One region of the Lysinibacillus sp. FSL L8-0126 genome, then DNA from elsewhere that is predicted to be linked to it. Evidence: riboswitches for the same ligand, from Rfam matches in the RefSeq annotation. Region 1 holds a riboswitch; each other region holds the start of a gene.
What was found. Region 1 has a riboswitch for S-adenosylmethionine ahead of MHI34_RS08820 (cyclase family protein). Riboswitches for the same ligand answer to the same signal wherever they lie in the genome.

Region 1 (4,698 bases):
GCAGATAATACATTAGCTTTATTTGGCATTAAAAATCGCTACACTGGCTATATTTACACAGAAACGGGCTTGACACCACATCCATTAGCACGTGATATGACAGAGTTTCATGAAGTCTTATCTGAAGAGGCTATTCCAGAGCTAGATGCGGATCATATCATCCTTTTCCCTTCAAATGGCACTTGGGATTCGAAAGAAAATCAAGAAGCGATTAAATGGTTAGATAGTACACTATGGAAAACAGTACCTGCTGTTAAAAATGGGCATGTCTATATTGCGGATCGAACATATTGGCAGTCTGGAGCTATCACAGCTAACCTGCTGAAATATGATGATCTTGAAAAATGGTTCGTGAAATAATTTTCAAAAGAAAGCTCTTTATGAGGGCTTTCTTTGCATAGCGTTGAAAAACAAAACCATCCATAAAATTTTTGTGAAAGATGAAAATGGATTTCCGTTGCAGGCTACTTGCTTTCCTGTGGGCGAGCGCTGAGCCGCTTCCTCCGTGCAGGGGCTCGCCTGTCTCGCTATCCCATGGGAGTCAAGTAGCCTTCCACTCCAACCCACAAAAATGGTACCTTTTTAGCAAAGGTTTTCAAATAAAGTGAAGGTGTTTGCTACTTATTTTATGGAGGATGATTGTCATTCATCACTTCTCCATATTGAAAATAAGAGCCTATCCCCTCTAAGAATACAGATAATGGGCTATTTGATCGCTATACTACTATGAAAAAAAGTAAAGACACTTTGCAGAATGGTTGATTGGAGTGGAGCCAGCGTCACTCCTAGGGGATTTAGCGTCACAGATGAGACCCTGGAGCGAGCGTAAGTGAGTGAAGCGGCTCATCGGACGCCCCCTGGAAAGGGCGCTGGCGGAACGGAAATCAACCTCTCACCTTGCAAATTTGCTTTTTCTGCCGTTGACATCATCTTTTTTCAACAACATGAAAGAAAGCTCTTCAGAGAGCTTTCTTTGTGTTGTTCTCCAAATTCAATTATAAAGGGGTGAATCATCAATGGGTAACTTAACACATGTCTATACGTTACAAACTATTTCTTATGTGATTCAATCAACGAACAAGCAGCAGTTTAATAGTGATTTCTATACACTTTTCATCGTAATGAGTGGCAGCGGAAAGCTAGAAATAGATCATAACACCATTCATCTTAGTGAAGAAAAGTGCATATCGATTCCTCCTAATAACACGGCTAATATACGCATTCAAAACGAGCACCTTTGTTTTTATCAATTACAGTTCAACATTGTCCATCTTAGCAATAAACAGACTACTAGCCCTTTTAAGCGTGTCAAAGAGCAACGTCTCCTCCCCTTTTCGCAATGTCGTAGACTGCTAGAAGCCATTTATCAGAACCGTCTAGCGGAGGATGAGCACACCATCTTTGAGCAGCATGTACACTTTCAAGAGCTGATGTTATTGCTCTTACATCAAACAATACCCAAGCTGGTGCAAAAAAATGATCGTCAATCTGTTGAGCAATCCATTAACTATTTGCATAAACATTTTGAAAAAGAGTGGACTGTCGAGCAGTTGGCAGAGCTAGCTGATGTTCCAAGATGGAATTATACCCGTATGTTCAAAGAGATTACAGGGCAAATCCCTCTTCACTATTTAAATAACATTCGCATTGAAAAAGCCAAGCAATTATTAATGACAACAAATGATCGGGTATTTGAAATTAGTCAGTCTATCGGATTTAATAATGAGTATTATTTCAATCGTCGTTTTAAAGAACATGTCGGCATCTCTCCAGGACAATATAGAAGAAACCAAAGCAGCAATCTACGTGTATTTGCACCATTCTTAGAAGACTTCTTTGTCGCCCTTGGGATTACACCAATTGCTCAATTCAGTCATCCAAAATGGGGAAAACAAGACTATTTAGGTCTTCAAGAAGTGCCTGATATCGATGTACAAAATGGAGAAATGGATCGACTCCTTCACTATAAACCAACATTAATTATGCTAGATGCAGGTATAGAGCGATGGGAATCCTGTCATCATTTAAATGAAGTAGCTCCCATCTGTCATATCTCACATCCTGGAGAGAACTGGCAGTCTACTTTGTTTAAGATTGCTGATTTAACAGGAAAAACCGCCTTGATGCAAGACGTGATCCTACAATATGAGGATAAGGTACAGCAAGCAAAAGGAATTCTTAGTAAATCCGTTTATGGGCAAAGTGTGGCATTTCTCCGCATTTCAGCTATTGGCATTACTCTATATGCGGGTCCTGAATGTGGCTATACGGGGCCAATTTTATATCGTGACCTCGGTTTAATGCCACATCCACTTGTCTGGAGTATTCCGCACAATCAACGTAAAGCACCACTGACATTTGATCAATTGCTGCAATTAGATGCGGATCATTTATTTATTACTTTTGATAAACAACATTCCATTTACGAGAACGAGGAGCGTACGATTTTAAAAACTTCTATGTGGAAAAATCTAGCTGCAGTTAAAACCAACTGTGTATATGAAGTGGATTTTTTAACATGGATGAATTACGGTATTCTGTCTCATAGTAAAAAAATTGATGATGTCTTACATGTTCTCGGCTAAAAGAGGAAGCTCACTTTGGCTTCCTTTTTAAATGATTAGGACAGACATTGCACTGCAAAATAACACCTAAAGACGTTTAGCTACATAAGATAAGATATCAGCTATAGGATAGGAGGAATTACATTGTATTACAATCCTTATCCGTACTTTGTTCATCCTTATCATTACCCAACGTCGCCACTTGCCCAGCAGCTTGCCGTTAGACCTATTCCTCAACATTTGGCAATGCCGAACACTACCCCCTTTCCACCTGTCGACACACATAAATTAAAAATGTCAGCTACACGGATAAAGGCGATCATGCAACAGGCTCAATTGCTTACGGATAAAATTGATAGCTCTCAACAATTTGCACATGATCTAATGAATGCTGCACAGCTTTCAAATAAAACAGAGGTTGATAAATTAATCACATCAACAGGCATTACGATGAAATTTGATGCAAATTATACACCAGACAATTTCAGAATACGTCTTATGGATAATGGTTGTTGTGGCATAACCATAAATTTAAGTTGGTAAAAAAATTTACCCTTATATCTCTATCGAACTTGTAAACTATAAAATTCTATGCTAAAGTGTTTTTATTATTATTTCTGAAAATTCTTATATCACTTTTCTTATCGAGAGAGACGGAGGGATTGGCCCGATGAAGTCTCAGCAACCAGCTCAACAGTATGGTGCTAATTCCAATTGGCAAAATTTTAAGCCTGAAAGATGAGAAGAAGAACTACCGTTGCTTATTCTGGAGTCCTCTTCTAAGGGGACTCTTTTTTATGTTCTACTAATTTTAACAGAAAGCAGTGAAATCAATGTCAAACCAACTTTTACAAGCATTACAATTATTAAAATCAAAACAATGGGTTGATTTAACACATACATTCGGCCCTAATTCCCCACATTTTTTTATGTTTGAAGATGCTAAATTTGAAACATTATTCTCTCATGATGACGGGTTCTTCGCACAACAATTCACGTTCCCAGGACAATATGGCACACATATCGACCCACCCATTCATTTTGTGCGAGACTCCCGCTATCTAGAAGAATTAGAACTAAAAGAACTAGTTCTTCCTCTTGTCGTCATTGATAAATCACGAGAAGCTGCTAACAATCATGACTTCTCGCTAAGTGTGCAAGATATTTTTGATTTTGAAGCACAACATGGAGTAATTGAAGCAGGTACCTTTGTAGCGCTACGTACAGATTGGAGTAAGCGCTGGCCAGATAAAGAGGCATTTAGTAACCAAGATATGGATGGACATAACCATATACCAGGCTGGGGCTTAGAGGCATTACAATTTTTATTGAAGGAACGTCAAATAAGTGCACTTGGCCATGAAACATTTGATACTGATTCAGCCGCTGATTTTCACAAAAATGGTAAGCTAGATGGCGAATACTTCGTGCTTGAACAAAACATCTATCAAATTGAGTTGATGACGAACTTGGACAAGCTACCTGCGAAGGGGGCAATTATCTTCAATATCGTCCCTAAGCCTGAAAAGGCATCTGGATTCCCTGTACGCTCATTTGCTATTTTGCCATAACACAAAGGTCTGTACGATTCATATGTTGAATCATACAGACCTTTATTTTCGTATATTTCTTTTTTTGAATAGATAGTAAACGATGAGCATTACGAGGCCAAACAATAGGATAAGATAAATACTATAATGGGATAAATAATAACCAACAAACCGCCACTTCTCCCCAAGCATCCTCCCTAACGTTATAAATGTGAAAGTCCAGATAAATGCCCCTGTATAGGCAAAAAAAGCAAACTTTCTATATGGATAATTATTAATTGCCGCAATATAGGCTGTCAGATGCCGTACACCAGGTATAAAATAGCCTATTAATAATAAAGTTGGCCCAATTTTAGTAAACAGTTGTTTTGTAAAATCAATTTTTTGCTCCGTAATATGAATTTTGGGTCCATATTTCTGCAATAATGGTAAGCCAAAACGATAGCCGATATAGTAGCTTAAGGTAATACCGCCAACTGCACCAATCATTGCACTTACTAAAGCGGGAATGTGTTCAAGGCTTTCTATATAAACACTGTAGCCAACATATGTTAGAAAGACCTCATCAGGTAGTGGCAACCCAA
Region 2 (4,698 bases), 730 kb from region 1:
GACCAACTTTAGCGATAATTTTACCGTCAGCCCTTTTTTCCACTTCAGCGACATGGCGGTAACGCAGACCGTTTTCACACGCTTCACGGACTTGTTCAGCCGAAATGCTATCGATACCAATTACTTCTACATCAGCCCAATCTGGTTGCTCTCCGAAAGCTAAAGCACTTAAAATCATTAATTTTTTAAAGGCATCCTGACCAGAAATATCATTATATGGATCCGCCTCGGCATAACCTAAACTTTGCGCCTCTTTTAAAGCTGTTTCGAATGACCAGCCTTGTGCACGCATTTTTGTTAAAATATAATTACATGTGCCATTCAGGACTCCTTGAATACGGCTCACATCATTAACAAGTAAAATATTTTTCATTGTTTTAATAACAGGTACGCCACCTGCAGTAGTTGCCTCATAGCCTACAAAAACACCATTTGCTTTTGCCAGATCCTGCAACTCTAAGCCTCGTTTAGCAAACATCACTTTGTTGGCTGTAACAACGTGACATTTATGCTCAACTGCTCTTTTTAAATAACTGTATGCAGGCTCTTCATTTACAATCGCTTCAAACACAACCTGCATACCTGGCTCTGCTAAGACATCATCCATACTCGTCGTCATTAAATGCGCTGTACCTGGTACACGTTCACGACTAGCATCTGTCACTAAAATCTTTGCTACCTCTAATTCAATACCTAATTTATTTTTTAGCTCTTCTCGCTTTTCATTTAAAATATGATAGATCCCTTGACCTACCGTTCCAAATCCTAAAATCGCTGCCTTTATAGTTGCCATTTCTGTTATTCCCTCCAACTTACATTCCGCAGTTTCATCAAAGCTAATTTCTCCATGGGGTTGTGTCATGATAATTGGACACCCACCGCAAGCTTTAGCCAATTACTCTTCTTTGTACGAGTTTCGCTATTTTAGTATGTGTTGGAACACATACAAATTCAAATAATTCTAAATTTATCTTAAAGAAAATTGTAACGCAAATACATACTTAGTACAAGAAAAATCTTTCTAGGAAGGACATTTGTTTTCTCTAGATGTGCAAAAGAAATCGGTTTCATTCCCTTTATTATACGTTTTTTTAGTTGATCTATAAGATTTGAACAAAAATTGACTATTTCCATTTAAATATATGAATGTCTTTCTTCTATTATATATGTATGCTTGGACACCCATCATCTTGTTACTATTTTAATGACCTCTAAAGAAAAAACTCATTCCCTGTAGCAGCAGAGAATGAGCTTTAATATATGGGGGATTTCAACTTGCTTTTGAAAGCAATTGATAACGATAATGTGTTAAAGCTTGTTGAACAAGACTAATTTCTTCTTCTGTAAAATTTGGTATTGCATACGTACGTTTCACTAATTGAAATGTACCGTATTTTAAGTAAAGCTCTGTTGCAGGAAGTGCAATATGGCTCACACCGTAATGTTCATATGCCTCAAAAACTTCCTTTACAGTGTAGCCCTCCTCTTCAGCCACAACATACTCTTGAAATGCTGTATGACCAAAGACTTGCTTCCATTTTTTATCGACTGATGTAAGTAAGTGTTGAATGGATTGATTGTTGACAAAGACATGACCTTCATTCAGCTCATAAATTAGATAGGATGCAATGTTTTGTGCACTATAGATATTACCCATTTTAAACACTCCTTTATCATCAGTTTTTTTGGAAGAGCAGTCACTGGCTATGCGACCACTCTTCTTCTATATATTCAAAAGTGGGGGGAGCACTTATGAAAACATTTACCTTATAACAAGAATTTTCGTATTCTTAACTTATTCCCTAGTATATAACATGGAATTAATTAAGTCAATAATACACATAAAAATACTTGGTATTATTTTTAAAAAAGTTCTGATAATTGATGGATTTTATACTTGGTTGATGTAGCAACGTTTGACGCAATGCCAAATGAGGCAATTCGAATGAGAAAATACGTAAACTCTACAACATCCTCCCTTGCGTTCTAAAACTTAAGCTTCTACAGTTTGTTCAGTTGTTGTGGCAAGCGTAATGGCTTGTTCTAAATCAGCAATAATATCCTCTACTGCCTCTAAACCGATGGATAAGCGAATGAGCGACTCGGTTACGCCAGCTTGAATTAATTCATCTGTTGATAATTGCTGATGTGTAGTAGATGCTGGGTGAATAATGAGCGATTTGGCATCCCCTACATTTGCTACATGTGAAAACAGCTTCACGCTATCAATTAGCTTTCGACCAGCCTCACGTCCACCTTTAATGCCAAATGTAAGCACAGAACCGAAGCCATTTTTCAAGTATTTTCTCGCCAAATCATGTGTCGCAAAATCTTCTAGGCCATTATAGTTTACATACTCCACAGATGGGTGGTTTCGTAAATATTCAGCAACCGCCAACGCATTTTCATTGTGTTTAGGGATACGCAAATGAAGCGTTTCTAAACCTTGTAGTAAATTAAACGCTGCGTCAGCACTTAATGTTGGACCGAAGTCACGTAACAACTGTACGCGTAGCTTCGTAGCAAAAGCAGCAGAAGCTGTATCAATTCCGTAACGTAATCCATGGTAAGAAGCATCTGGTTCCGTAAATCCAGGGAATCGTCCACTAGTCCAATCAAACTTACCAGCGTCTACAACAACCCCACCTAAAGTTGTACCATGACCACCTATCCATTTAGTCGCGGAGTGAACAACAATATCTGCACCGTATTCAATTGGTGTGGAACCATAAGGAGAAGCAAATGTACTATCGATAATTAATGGTAAACTGTTAGCATGTGCAATCTTAGCTACTGCTTCAATATCTAAAACTTTTAAACTTGGATTACCATAAATTTCAGCGAAGACAGCTTTCGTTTTATCGGTAATCGCAGCCTTAAAATTCTCTGGGTTTGTTTCATCTACAAAAATTGTTTTAATGCCATACTTCGGTAATGTGTTAGCCAATAAATTATACGTACCACCATATAAAGAACTACCTGCTACTATTTCATCGCCTGCTCCAGCTAGATTTAAAATGGAAAATGCGATAGCTGCTGCACCAGATGAAAGTGCTACTGCTGCTGTTCCACCTTCCAATAAGGCCACACGCTTTTCAAAAACATCCACTGTCGGATTTGTAATCCGTGTGTAAATGTTCCCCGCTTCCTCTAAGGCAAAAAGACGTTGCGCATGAGCAGTGTCCTTAAATACGAAAGCAGTTGAGCGATAGACAGGAACTGTTCTAGAGCCCGTCACTGGGTCTGGCTCTTGACCACCATGTAACAGCAATGTTTCTGGTTTAAAATTTGTCATTGTGTACCTCCAATTATTTTTTTACGATGGTACCGGAGATGAGGAGGATTTATGTGTAGAAAACAAAACCCTCTCCTGTTAAGAAGAGGGTTGCGGTTGCAAGTTTTCCTCCCCTTATCTGCCAGATCCAAGTAAGAATCTGTAGGAATTAGCACCTTAGTAAGTTCATCACTTACTGGTTGCTGGGCATCATAGGGCCTATCCCTCCGCCGCTCTTGATAAGAGTATGAGATTCAATTTCCATCGTTGTAACACAGTATAAACATAGAGTTTTTTTCTGTCAATATGTAAATTTTATTTTTTCCGAAACTTCTGTCAGCTCTTATACGTAATATGAACGCATACACTAATTTAGAAAAAAATTTGAAAGGAGTATTTTTATGGTAAAAGCCGTGATCATTTTTCTCTTAGTTGGATATTTAATTGGCTGTATTCACGGCTCTAAAGTGGCACAATTTTTATCGGGGGTTGATTTAAAAAAAGCTGGCCATGGCAATGCAGGTGCCTCTAATGCTACACTTTCCCTCGGCTGGAAATATGGCGTTTTAGTAGCCCTAATCGATATTGGCAAAGGCGTTGTAGCTATTATCGGTGCACACTTTTATTTAGCAGATGCTCCGCATTTAACCGAAGGAGAAATATGGCTCCTGACCTACATTATTGCTGCAGGGGTTATTTTGGGTCATAATTTCCCATTTTATATGGGCTTCAATGGTGGGAAAGGAACTGCCTCTATTATTGGAATTCTACTTGCTGTAGATTGGAAGATTGGTTTATTTGCACTTATTTTATTTGTCATTTTATCCTTTGCAACTAACTATTTAATTGTCGGTGTTCTAGAGTTTTATCTCGTTTTTTGTACGGCAACATATTTATGGATTCCTGGAATTGGCCCAACTATAATTGCTGTCCTTCTTTTTGGCATAGCTATTATCCTGCACATCGAAAATATCCAACGATTAGTGAAGGGTACAGAGCCTAAAGTAACGTCTGCATTTAAGAAAAAGAAATAATATTACAATGGATATTTTTGTATTTTTTATGACCGTATATTTTCTCTTTATCTACTTATATCGCTGTAAAAAGCAGCTATTCTGCATACTTATTTTTTTACAATAAAATAGACAAGTTCTTATCTTAATAAAACATTTTACTAACCGATGTTATGGATAATAATCGTCATATTTATCGTAGAAAGGATGAGAAAATATGTCTTCACCCAATCAAACAGCTACGAAACGGAATTTAAAGCCACTATGGATTGGCTTGGCCTTTGCTTTACTAATCATCATTACTTTTTTACCTAATAACGGTGACTTACCGATTGCTGGACAACGAGCTTTAGCCATCTTAGCATTCGCAGTCATCCTATGGGTAACAGAGGCCGTGTCCTATCCCGTTAG
Region 3 (4,698 bases), 2.1 Mb from region 1:
TGCTAGTCCTACAGTAACCGTCGACTTCCCTTCACCTGCTGGTGTCGGACTAATAGCTGAAACTAGCACAACCTTTGCGTCCTCACCCTGAGCTGTAATTTTTAAAGGATCAATTTTTGCTTTGTAGCGTCCATACTGCTCAAGAGCATCCTCTGGAATACCCGCAGCATTGGCAATTTCCGTAATCGGTTTGATTACTGCTTGACTAGCGATTTCTAAATCTGATAATGGTTGATTTTTCGTTGTCATTTGGCATCCTACTTTCTATGTTGTTCATTTCCATTATAGTCTTAATTGTGAAAAAAAAGAAAGCCAGATACACAAGCATTTCGACAATCAATTGACATCTTTGTTCAATTCATGTATGTTCTAAGAGAAAATGCAATTTTTCACATTTTCTCAATGATAGCACAACTTAGTTAACTTTATTTTACATTCAAGCGCATTGGAGGCGAATGCTTATGCAACAGGGGATCGTAAAGTGGTTCAATAATGAAAAGGGTTATGGCTTTATTGAATGTGATGATGGAGAAGATGTATTTGTACATTTTACGGGCATCCAGGAGGAAGGCTTCCGTACACTTGAAGAAGGTCAGAAGGTGTCATTTGATGTTGTGGAAGGCAATCGAGGACCCCAGGCATCAAATGTTGTAAAATTATAAGCTCCAAAATTGAAAGTGGATGAGGTAGATGAATAGTGCTCAATCCGCTTTTTGACATGTTTGCACATAAAAATCCACTTCAACTGTTGAAGTGGATTTTTAATTTATCTATTAATCCAATAAAAAGCACCTGGACAAACTAATGTTTCCTTTGTTCGGTGTGGATCTTTCAATGTTACACCGATGGGTCCTTCCTTTAAATGCCCTAGCGTCATGGCAGATGCTGCCGCCTCCTCATAAAAATCCAAGCGCATATTTGGTAGCTGTAGTGACACAAATTGCTCATGCTGCTCGGAATCGGGTAGCTGTAATACCTTTTGCCAAAGCTGAACCGTCTCCTCCACATCCTTGACAAAAAACTGAATAGATTCCATTGTGATGGCTTGGTTTTCATCGATTGCACCACTAGCTTTTAATTGTGCCAAACGTTCCTCATCTTCATCTGCCCATTCAATTAAGAATGGAAAATCCAATGAAAGGTTGGGCATGCCAAAATGCAATAGCTTCCATTCTAGTGTCGTGCCATCTGGTCTTGTTCGGCTACAAGCATCGGGACCATATACTTCAAAGCCCAATGCACGCAATCGTTGACCCTCGTCTTCAATATTTTTGGTGCGCAAGGCAATTCGTGAAAATCCTTGGCGCTCACGATCACGTTTAAACGTATAATGTAGGGAATAAGGGTACAAAGCCGCTTGCTCAAATAAATCACGATCATAAATAGCGATTTGTTCAATATAGCTTAAGCCAAAATAGCTTAGCGTATTATAAGTCCCCCACATCGTGTGTTGACCACCGTTCACTGTACGGACATTTCGTTTATTGAAGAAAACCTTTATATTTTCTGGTGATTCTACTTGATGTACCAGATGATCAAAATATAAAGTCATGGCAATTCCCCTTTCTTTCCCCCATTAGCTTTACCTGGATGTTTAATTGATTTAAAATTTACTTAAGAAAAGGAGTTACTATATGGTATGAAAAAAAGTGCAATTTACCTACTAACTCCGTTAACTAATTTATGACTAACTATAAAGAGGTGATTTGAATGACAGATCAAGTAGCTGCTTTTAAATTGGCATTAGGTAACTATCCTACAGGTGTAACGGTTGTGACAGCATGTCATGAAACGAATCCAATTGGCTTAACAGTCAATTCTTTTGCATCTGTTTCCATTGACCCACTACTTATTTTATGGTCACTTGATAAAAAATCTCAGCTCCATTCTTACTTTATGGGTGCGGAAAAATTCGCTGTCAATATTTTAGCGAGTAATCAAGAGCATTTATGTACATTATTTGCAAGTAAAGTCCCGGATCGCTTTGCTCAAGCTAAATGGTCTACTTCTACTTTTGGGCTACCGATTTTACATGATACAGCAGCTATTTTACAATGTAAATCATTTCAGCAAATAGATGCAGGCGATCATACTATTTTTATTGGGCAAGTGCTAGACATTACAAATTCTCAAAAAGAACCCCTTCTCTATCATCGTCGTCATATCGGTCCAATTCCAAAAAGCTTTTATAGCTAATTTCCATAAAAAAGAGCCACTTGTAAGCAATGGAAACCATGCTTATTGGTGGCCTTTTCACATCGTTCAACTGAAATGAGCATTATTTCTTCTGTGGAAATCTCTGCTTTTCAAGCCTATTAATTTGCACAATCACACCATCTTGAATCGTAATATTCACTTCACCAAATTCAAGATTTTGAATTGCCTTAGCAATTGCCTCTAATTTTTTATCATCTACCTTTGCCGATTGAGCCATACGATACACCCCCTCTTTATTCTCCTAGTTGTACAAAAGAGGCCAACGCATCAAACCGATTGATAGCCCCTCCTATCTCTCAGACACCATCTGTTGGATTTGGCACCTATCTTCTCGGTTGCCGAGGCTTCATGGGGCCAAGTCCCTCCACCTCTCTTGATAAGAGTACTGCGTTTCTTGAAAATAATTCTATAATTCTGTTATCCGAATGTCAATATAAAATATTAGAAAACCTAGTTGAATACTTTGTAATAGCATCCTCTCTGTTATAATTCACTCATAATCCTATCGTATTGTATGCTATGTCAGTCTATCTAACCACAATGGCAAAGAAAAAACTGTGTAGAAGTATGACCTTCTCCACAGTTCATCACGTTATTCCCTATGCAAACATTCCATTAAAGTTTGTGCTGTCTGTTGCTTGCCCATCACCTTAATTGGTTGTCCCTCAGCAGGCACGATCCAATGAGGCTCATCTCCGCCATATAAAGACTGCGAGCTATTTGCAACCATAAATTGAGCATGCGCGGCTTCCATACGCAGTCTTGCACGAGCGAGTAAAAAATCCTCATCATTTGTAGCTTCTAGCTTAAAGCCCACTAGCGTTACATTCGGTTGCCAGCCCTTGATTTGCCCTAATACTTTTGGTGCCTTTTTAAAATGGATAATAGGTGGTTCGTCAGAAGGCATTTTCCCCGCTTCCTCCATTAAATTACCGGATTGATCATAAACCTTGTCAATAACCCAATCGGAGCCAGCAGCAGCCATAATAACAATATCGACTTGTTGTAGCTGAACCGCATGACGTACCTTTTCTCCTAAATCCTCAATACCTTCAAATTTTACCAATGTCATTTTGTCGTGGTTTGCTGGAAGCTGTGCAAAGTAGCCATGCATATATATTACATTCGCACCCTTAGCCAATGCGGCCTCTGCTAAATAACAGCCCATTGTCCCTTTTGATAAATTCGTGTGCCCTCGTACACGATCCCATTTTTCAAGTGTTCCCCCACTTGTAATGAGTACGGTTTTGCCTTGTAATGTCCCCATACACTCACCTATTTTCTACAATATATACAAATACTATTTTAACGTAATGTAAGGATGTGCTTCAATAGCCACAATCATAGCGTACTATTTTGCTCTTTTAACCAAGCACTTAATATTTCCGCAAATTTCTTGGTAACAGGGGAAGCATGGTGCTTCATCGCAATTCCAATGGTACGGTAGCCTCCTTGCTTTAGCGGGATTGCTTTTAACGTTGATGGTAAATGTTGAATGACCAATTGAGGCAAAATACTAATGCCCAAATGATGGGAAATCATTGAAAGAATCCCTACCTCCTCAGAAAGCTCAAAGCGAATATGGGGCTTTACATGATATTGCTCCAACAGTACCTTTACATCATTTGTCCCTTTATAGGAAGTCATGATAAAAGGCATATCTTCTAGGTCAACAATATCAATTTCTGTCTTATGAAATAAAGGGCTTTTATCTGAAACAATACATAATAAAGGGTCTTGTTGTAATTCCATAAATTGATATTGCTCTGATTTTTGACCATTCAAGAATCCTACTTCGACTTCCCCACTTAGCAGCCATTGTTCAATTTCGTAATAATCTCCCTCTCGTAACTCTACTTGTATCCCTGGAAATTGATGATCCATAATACGAACAATTTCTGGCATCCAATTCGAGGAAATACTTGAAATAACGCCAATTCGAACTTTCCCGCGTGTTACACCCAGTATATGGGCCGCTTCCTGCTGCAATAATTCCTGGGCATCCAGAACCTGACGCATCGCCCTTAGCATGGTCTGCCCCTCACTCGTCAGTGTTACACCTGCACGACTTCGATGAATGAGAGCAAAGCCAAATTCTTTTTCTAAACTAGACACGGCATGGCTCACAGCAGACTGCGTTAGTCCTAGTGCATCCGCTGCTTTTGTAAAGCTTGCTACCTCTGCCACCTTTGTTAAAATCTCATATTTAACTAAGCTCATCCGTCATCCCTCTATATACATGAATTTTTTTAATCCTATTCATTATAAACATTCGTTTTACTAATCACAATACAAGATATATAGTAAATTTTAGTATAAAAACTGTTTTAGTACACAGATGGTAGGTGAACATAATGAGTATCCAAGGAAAAGCAAATGTATTGATGGTTATTGTCACAATGTTTTGGGGACTATCTTATACCTTTATGGTCATGGGGCTTGAAACATTGGCAGTTTATAATGTGGTGGCATTGCGTTGTA
Region 4 (4,698 bases), 830 kb from region 1:
TACTTTGTCATTTGTGCGCCTTCGCTTGAATAGCCATGAAAGATGATAGCCCATTTGTCAGTGGGGTGATCATTTTGGATAGAGTAAGCATGGAGCTTTAGCGAATCATAGGATTGAAGCGAAGCATCTTCATATTGCTTATGAAACCATTGCTCAGTTGTTTCTTTCTCTTTAGCTTCCTGAGGATTGACAGCTATTACATTATGAGGTGCATCTAGCACTGCTGTTTTATCAGTGTCAGGATTTAATGCCAGATTATAAAAGTAATTTCCTGCAAAAAAACCAGCGCCAACAAATAAAGCTAACAACATTATAAGAATAGAAAATAGTATTTTATATTTTTTTGTCATATGTATCTCCCTAATACTAGCTACCTTCAAGGTAAAGAAAAAGAGAACGAATGAATTCGTTCCCTTTGATTCTTGTGTCTAGTCGTTATTTTAATGGGCCACCAAGTGTAGTAATGGCATCAGAAACGTTTGAGAATTTCTTGAAGTTTTCGTTGAATAAGCCTGCAAGTTCAGCAGCTTTCGCATCATATGCAGCTTTATCTGCCCATGCTTCACGAGGATTTAACACTTCTGACGGTACACCTTCAACTGCTGTTGGAATGTGTAAACCGAAGACAGCATCTTGTGTCGTTTCAACATTTGTTAATTTTCCGTCGATTGCTGCACGTACCATTGTGCGTGTGTAAGACAGCTTCATACGGCTACCTGTACCATATTCGCCACCAGTCCAACCAGTGTTCACTAGGAATACTTGTGCACCATGCTCGTCAATTTTTTGACCTAACATTTCTGCGTACACTGTTGCTGGAAGTGGAAGGAATGGAGAACCGAAGCAAGTAGAGAATACTGGTTCTGGCTCTGTTACACCGCGTTCAGTTCCAGCAAGCTTAGAAGTGAAACCGCTTAGGAAGTGATACATTGCTTGCTCTTTTGTTAATTTACTGATTGGAGGTAATACGCCAAACGCATCAGCTGTTAGGAAGATGATTGTTTTTGGATGACCTGCAACAGAAGGATCAACAATATTTTCGATGTATTGGATTGGATAAGCTACACGTGTATTTTCTGTTAATGAACCATCATCATAGTCACAAATACGAGTTTCTGGATCAACAGCTACGTTTTCTAAAACAGAACCGAAGCGGATTGCATTGTAGATTTCTGGTTCTTTCTCAGCAGAAAGGTTGATTGTTTTTGCATAGCAGCCACCCTCAATGTTGAATACACCATTATCAGACCAGCCGTGTTCATCGTCACCAATTAGCTTACGATCTGGATCAGCGGATAATGTCGTTTTACCAGTACCAGATAGACCGAAGAATAATGCCACATCGCCAGCTTCACCAACGTTTGCTGAACAGTGCATTGAAAGGATACCTTGCTGTGGTAATAAGTAGTTCATGATACCAAAAATAGATTTTTTCATTTCACCAGCATATTCAGTACCACCGATTAAGATCATTTTCTTTTCAAGTGATACTATGATGAAAGTTTCAGAAGCAGTACCATCAACTGCAGGGTCTGCTTTAAAGTTAGGAGCAGAGATGACAGTGAAGTCTGCAACATGAGAAGCTAATTCTTCTTCAGTTGGACGGATAAATAATTGATGAGCAAAAAGGTTGTGCCAAGCGTATTCATTAATTACTTGGATGCTTAATTGTGAATCTTTGTCAGCACCTGCGAAGCCTTTAAATACGAATAACTCGTCACGTTCTTTTAAATATTTTATTACTTTTACATATAAGTTATCGAACACTTCAGAAGAAATCGGTTGGTTGACTTTACCCCAGTCAATTTGATCTTTTGTGCTTTCTTCTTCTACCGTATATTTATCTTTAGGTGAACGACCAGTGTATTTGCCAGTTTCTGCACGAACTGCGCCATCTACTGTTAACATTGCTTCACCACGAGATGTAGCTTTTTCTGCTAATTGTGGTACTGAAAGTTGAACATTAATGTTACCGCCGTTTAATAATTCCTTCAGTTCGTTTGCAATTTCTACTGAATTCATCGATTAAATACCATCCTTTTTTATAGTATTCCCTTGATTTAGAGGGATTTTTTCTTAATTTCAAAAATAGTATAACACAATTGCTTAAATAATCTATACTAATTAAGAAATTATTTTAGAGTTTTTATCACTTTTCAATAAACTGACAAAAAATAATGTTTTTCGAGTAGAATCCGATCAATCCTACTGTAATTAGGCGCAAAAATTGAGCCACACATATGTTACCACAAGTAGCTAGGTATGTTGTAGGGATTAATTTGCTTCTATTTACATCATCATCCAAGTATGAAAAGTTTTTGTGTAATCAGTTCCTTCCTTTCTATACAGTAATACATAAGAAAATATTTGACAACGTTCAACCTTTTCAGTAACATGAAAATGAACGGATACTCTTATCCCGAGCTGGTGGAGGGTCAGGCCCTGTGAAACCCGGCAACCTGCATGTTTTATTTCACAGCATGCGTTGGTGCCAACCTGATGCAAGGGAACATCCCTTGAACGATAAGAGTGAAAGGTTACGAAGTCATTATTCCTTTCCTCATGTGCAGTAACGTGAGTAAAGGATTTTTTTATTGCTAAAAAAGAATGTAAAGGTAAGTATATGTAGTTCTTTCCTTATTATAATGACAGATCTTTCGAAATCCTCGTGTTAAAAGCAGCAGTAACGGCTTGAGAGTTCAATCCTTAGGAGCGGACTTGACATGGGTAATGAGTACCGTATTCATACACAACTACTTTTTGTAAGAGTAATAGGAGGAAAACCAAATGACAAACCGTCGACTGTTTACATCAGAGAGTGTAACAGAAGGACATCCAGATAAGATTTGTGATCAAATCTCGGATGCCATTTTAGATGCTATTTTAGCAGAAGATCCAAATGCACGTGTAGCGTGTGAAACAACTGTCACAACAGGATTAGTATTAGTAGCAGGAGAAATAACTACTTCTACTTACGTTGATATTAAAGGTATCGTTCGTGATACTGTAGCAGAAATTGGCTATACACGTGGTAAATATGGCTTTGATGCTGAAAATCTAGCGGTGCTTGTAGCTATTGGCGAACAATCGCCTGATATTGCACAAGGTGTTGACCAAGCTTTAGAGGCTCGTGAAGGCTCTATGACAGATGCTGATATTGAAGCAATTGGTGCTGGTGACCAAGGTCTAATGTTTGGTTATGCATGTAATGAAACACCTGAACTAATGCCATTGCCAATCAGCTTAGCACATAAATTAGCACGCCGATTAACAGAAGTTCGTAAATCAGGTGAATTAGCGTATTTACGTCCTGATGGAAAAACACAAGTAACGATTGAATATGATGACAATAATGTACCTGTGCGAGTGGATACAATTGTTATTTCAACACAACATGATGAAGAAGCAACACTTGAACAAATTCAAGCTGATCTGAAAGAATTTGTTATTGCACCCGTTGTGCCAAGTGAATTATTAGATGCAAACACGAAATACTTTATTAACCCGACTGGCCGTTTTGTTATCGGTGGACCTAAAGGGGACGCTGGTTTAACAGGACGTAAAATCATTGTTGATACATACGGTGGTTATGCACGTCACGGTGGTGGCGCATTCTCTGGTAAGGATGCAACAAAGGTAGACCGTTCAGCGGCTTATGCGGCACGTTATGTAGCAAAAAACATTGTAGCAGCTGGCTTGGCAGAACGCGCTGAGGTACAACTTGCCTATGCGATTGGTGTGGCTCAACCAGTTTCCATTGCGGTTGACACATTTGGTACAGGTAAAGTGAAAGAAAGCGCAATCGTAGAGTGGGTACGTGAGCTATTTGATTTACGTCCAGCAGGTATTATTAAAATGCTAGATTTACGTCGTCCGATTTATAAACAAACGGCAGCTTATGGTCATTTTGGTCGTACAGATTTAAATGTACCATGGGAACAAATCGATAAAGCAGATGCTCTACGAGAAAAGGCACATCTATAAACTATTGAGCTAAAGTAATGAAGACATTAGAAAATTATTCTAATGTATTAAAAAGGAAAGGGGCAATATTGTCCCCTTTGTTTTACAAAAAATCCCTCGCTACGATCCGTGAACATTTTGGTTACACGGAAATGCGAGGTATTTTTTTCGTTAATATTGAATTTTTGTGTATATTGTTTACTTCTGAAGGGATTTATAATATTGTCCTTTTTCTGCATATTCGCGCACGATACGTTCCATATCCTCTTTATCTTCTGCATTTAATTCACGGACTACTTTTGCCGGACGACCTAATGCTAAACTATTCGGAGGAATGACTTTACCAGGAGGTACTAGGCTTCCTGCCCCAATAAATGCACCCTCTCCAATCTCTGCCCCGTCTAATATAATGGAGCCCATACCAATTAAAGCATTTTTGCGAATTGTACAGCTATGTAAAGTGACTTGGTGTCCAACTGTTACCTCATCTTCAATAATTAGCGGAAATTTTGGGCTTTGATGTAAGCAACAAAGATCTTGGATACTGACACGTTTCCCAATAATGGTTGGGGAAACATCACCACGAATGACCGTATTAAACCAAATGGTTGTTTCAGCACCAATTGTTACGTCGCCCGTAACAGTTGCGTAATCAGCAATGAAGACAGATGGATCGATCTTTGGCATTTTATCTTTAAATGGATAAATCATGAAAATCGCCTCAATTCTTTCTAT

Region 2: linked by a shared signal. The riboswitch ahead of MHI34_RS05065 (O-acetylhomoserine aminocarboxypropyltransferase/cysteine synthase family protein) and the one ahead of MHI34_RS08820 (cyclase family protein) in region 1 are both predicted to bind S-adenosylmethionine.
Region 3: linked by a shared signal. The riboswitch ahead of MHI34_RS21640 (YezD family protein) and the one ahead of MHI34_RS08820 (cyclase family protein) in region 1 are both predicted to bind S-adenosylmethionine.
Region 4: linked by a shared signal. The riboswitch ahead of metK (methionine adenosyltransferase) and the one ahead of MHI34_RS08820 (cyclase family protein) in region 1 are both predicted to bind S-adenosylmethionine.

What each region holds. Positions count from the first base shown of each region.
Region 1 is NZ_CP152028.1:1,810,153-1,814,850, reverse strand. It holds gene MHI34_RS08835 (ABC transporter substrate-binding protein) at 1-360, shown strand, start outside; gene MHI34_RS08830 (helix-turn-helix domain-containing protein) at 1,017-2,585, shown strand; gene MHI34_RS08825 (hypothetical protein) at 2,709-3,107, shown strand; SAM riboswitch class I at 3,203-3,309, shown strand; gene MHI34_RS08820 (cyclase family protein) at 3,398-4,135, shown strand; gene MHI34_RS08815 (DedA family protein) at 4,178-4,698, opposite strand, start outside.
Region 2 is NZ_CP152028.1:1,076,089-1,080,786, forward strand. It holds gene MHI34_RS05055 (homoserine dehydrogenase) at 1-793, opposite strand, end outside; gene MHI34_RS05060 (hypothetical protein) at 1,271-1,657, opposite strand; gene MHI34_RS05065 (O-acetylhomoserine aminocarboxypropyltransferase/cysteine synthase family protein) at 1,994-3,295, opposite strand; SAM riboswitch class I at 3,407-3,520, opposite strand; gene MHI34_RS05070 (glycerol-3-phosphate acyltransferase) at 3,676-4,308, shown strand; gene MHI34_RS05075 (DASS family sodium-coupled anion symporter) at 4,505-4,698, shown strand, end outside.
Region 3 is NZ_CP152028.1:4,445,248-4,449,945, forward strand. It holds gene MHI34_RS21620 (formate--tetrahydrofolate ligase) at 1-249, opposite strand, end outside; gene MHI34_RS21625 (cold-shock protein) at 462-662, shown strand; gene MHI34_RS21630 (VOC family protein) at 767-1,552, opposite strand; gene MHI34_RS21635 (flavin reductase family protein) at 1,711-2,196, shown strand; gene MHI34_RS21640 (YezD family protein) at 2,279-2,434, opposite strand; SAM riboswitch class I at 2,504-2,600, opposite strand; gene MHI34_RS21645 (phosphopantothenoylcysteine decarboxylase) at 2,810-3,484, opposite strand; gene MHI34_RS21650 (LysR family transcriptional regulator) at 3,559-4,437, opposite strand; gene MHI34_RS21655 (DMT family transporter) at 4,572-4,698, shown strand, end outside.
Region 4 is NZ_CP152028.1:2,638,123-2,642,820, forward strand. It holds gene MHI34_RS13060 (alpha/beta hydrolase) at 1-350, opposite strand, end outside; gene pckA (phosphoenolpyruvate carboxykinase (ATP)) at 436-2,022, opposite strand; SAM riboswitch class I at 2,412-2,530, shown strand; gene metK (methionine adenosyltransferase) at 2,788-3,984, shown strand; gene MHI34_RS13075 (gamma carbonic anhydrase family protein) at 4,162-4,674, opposite strand.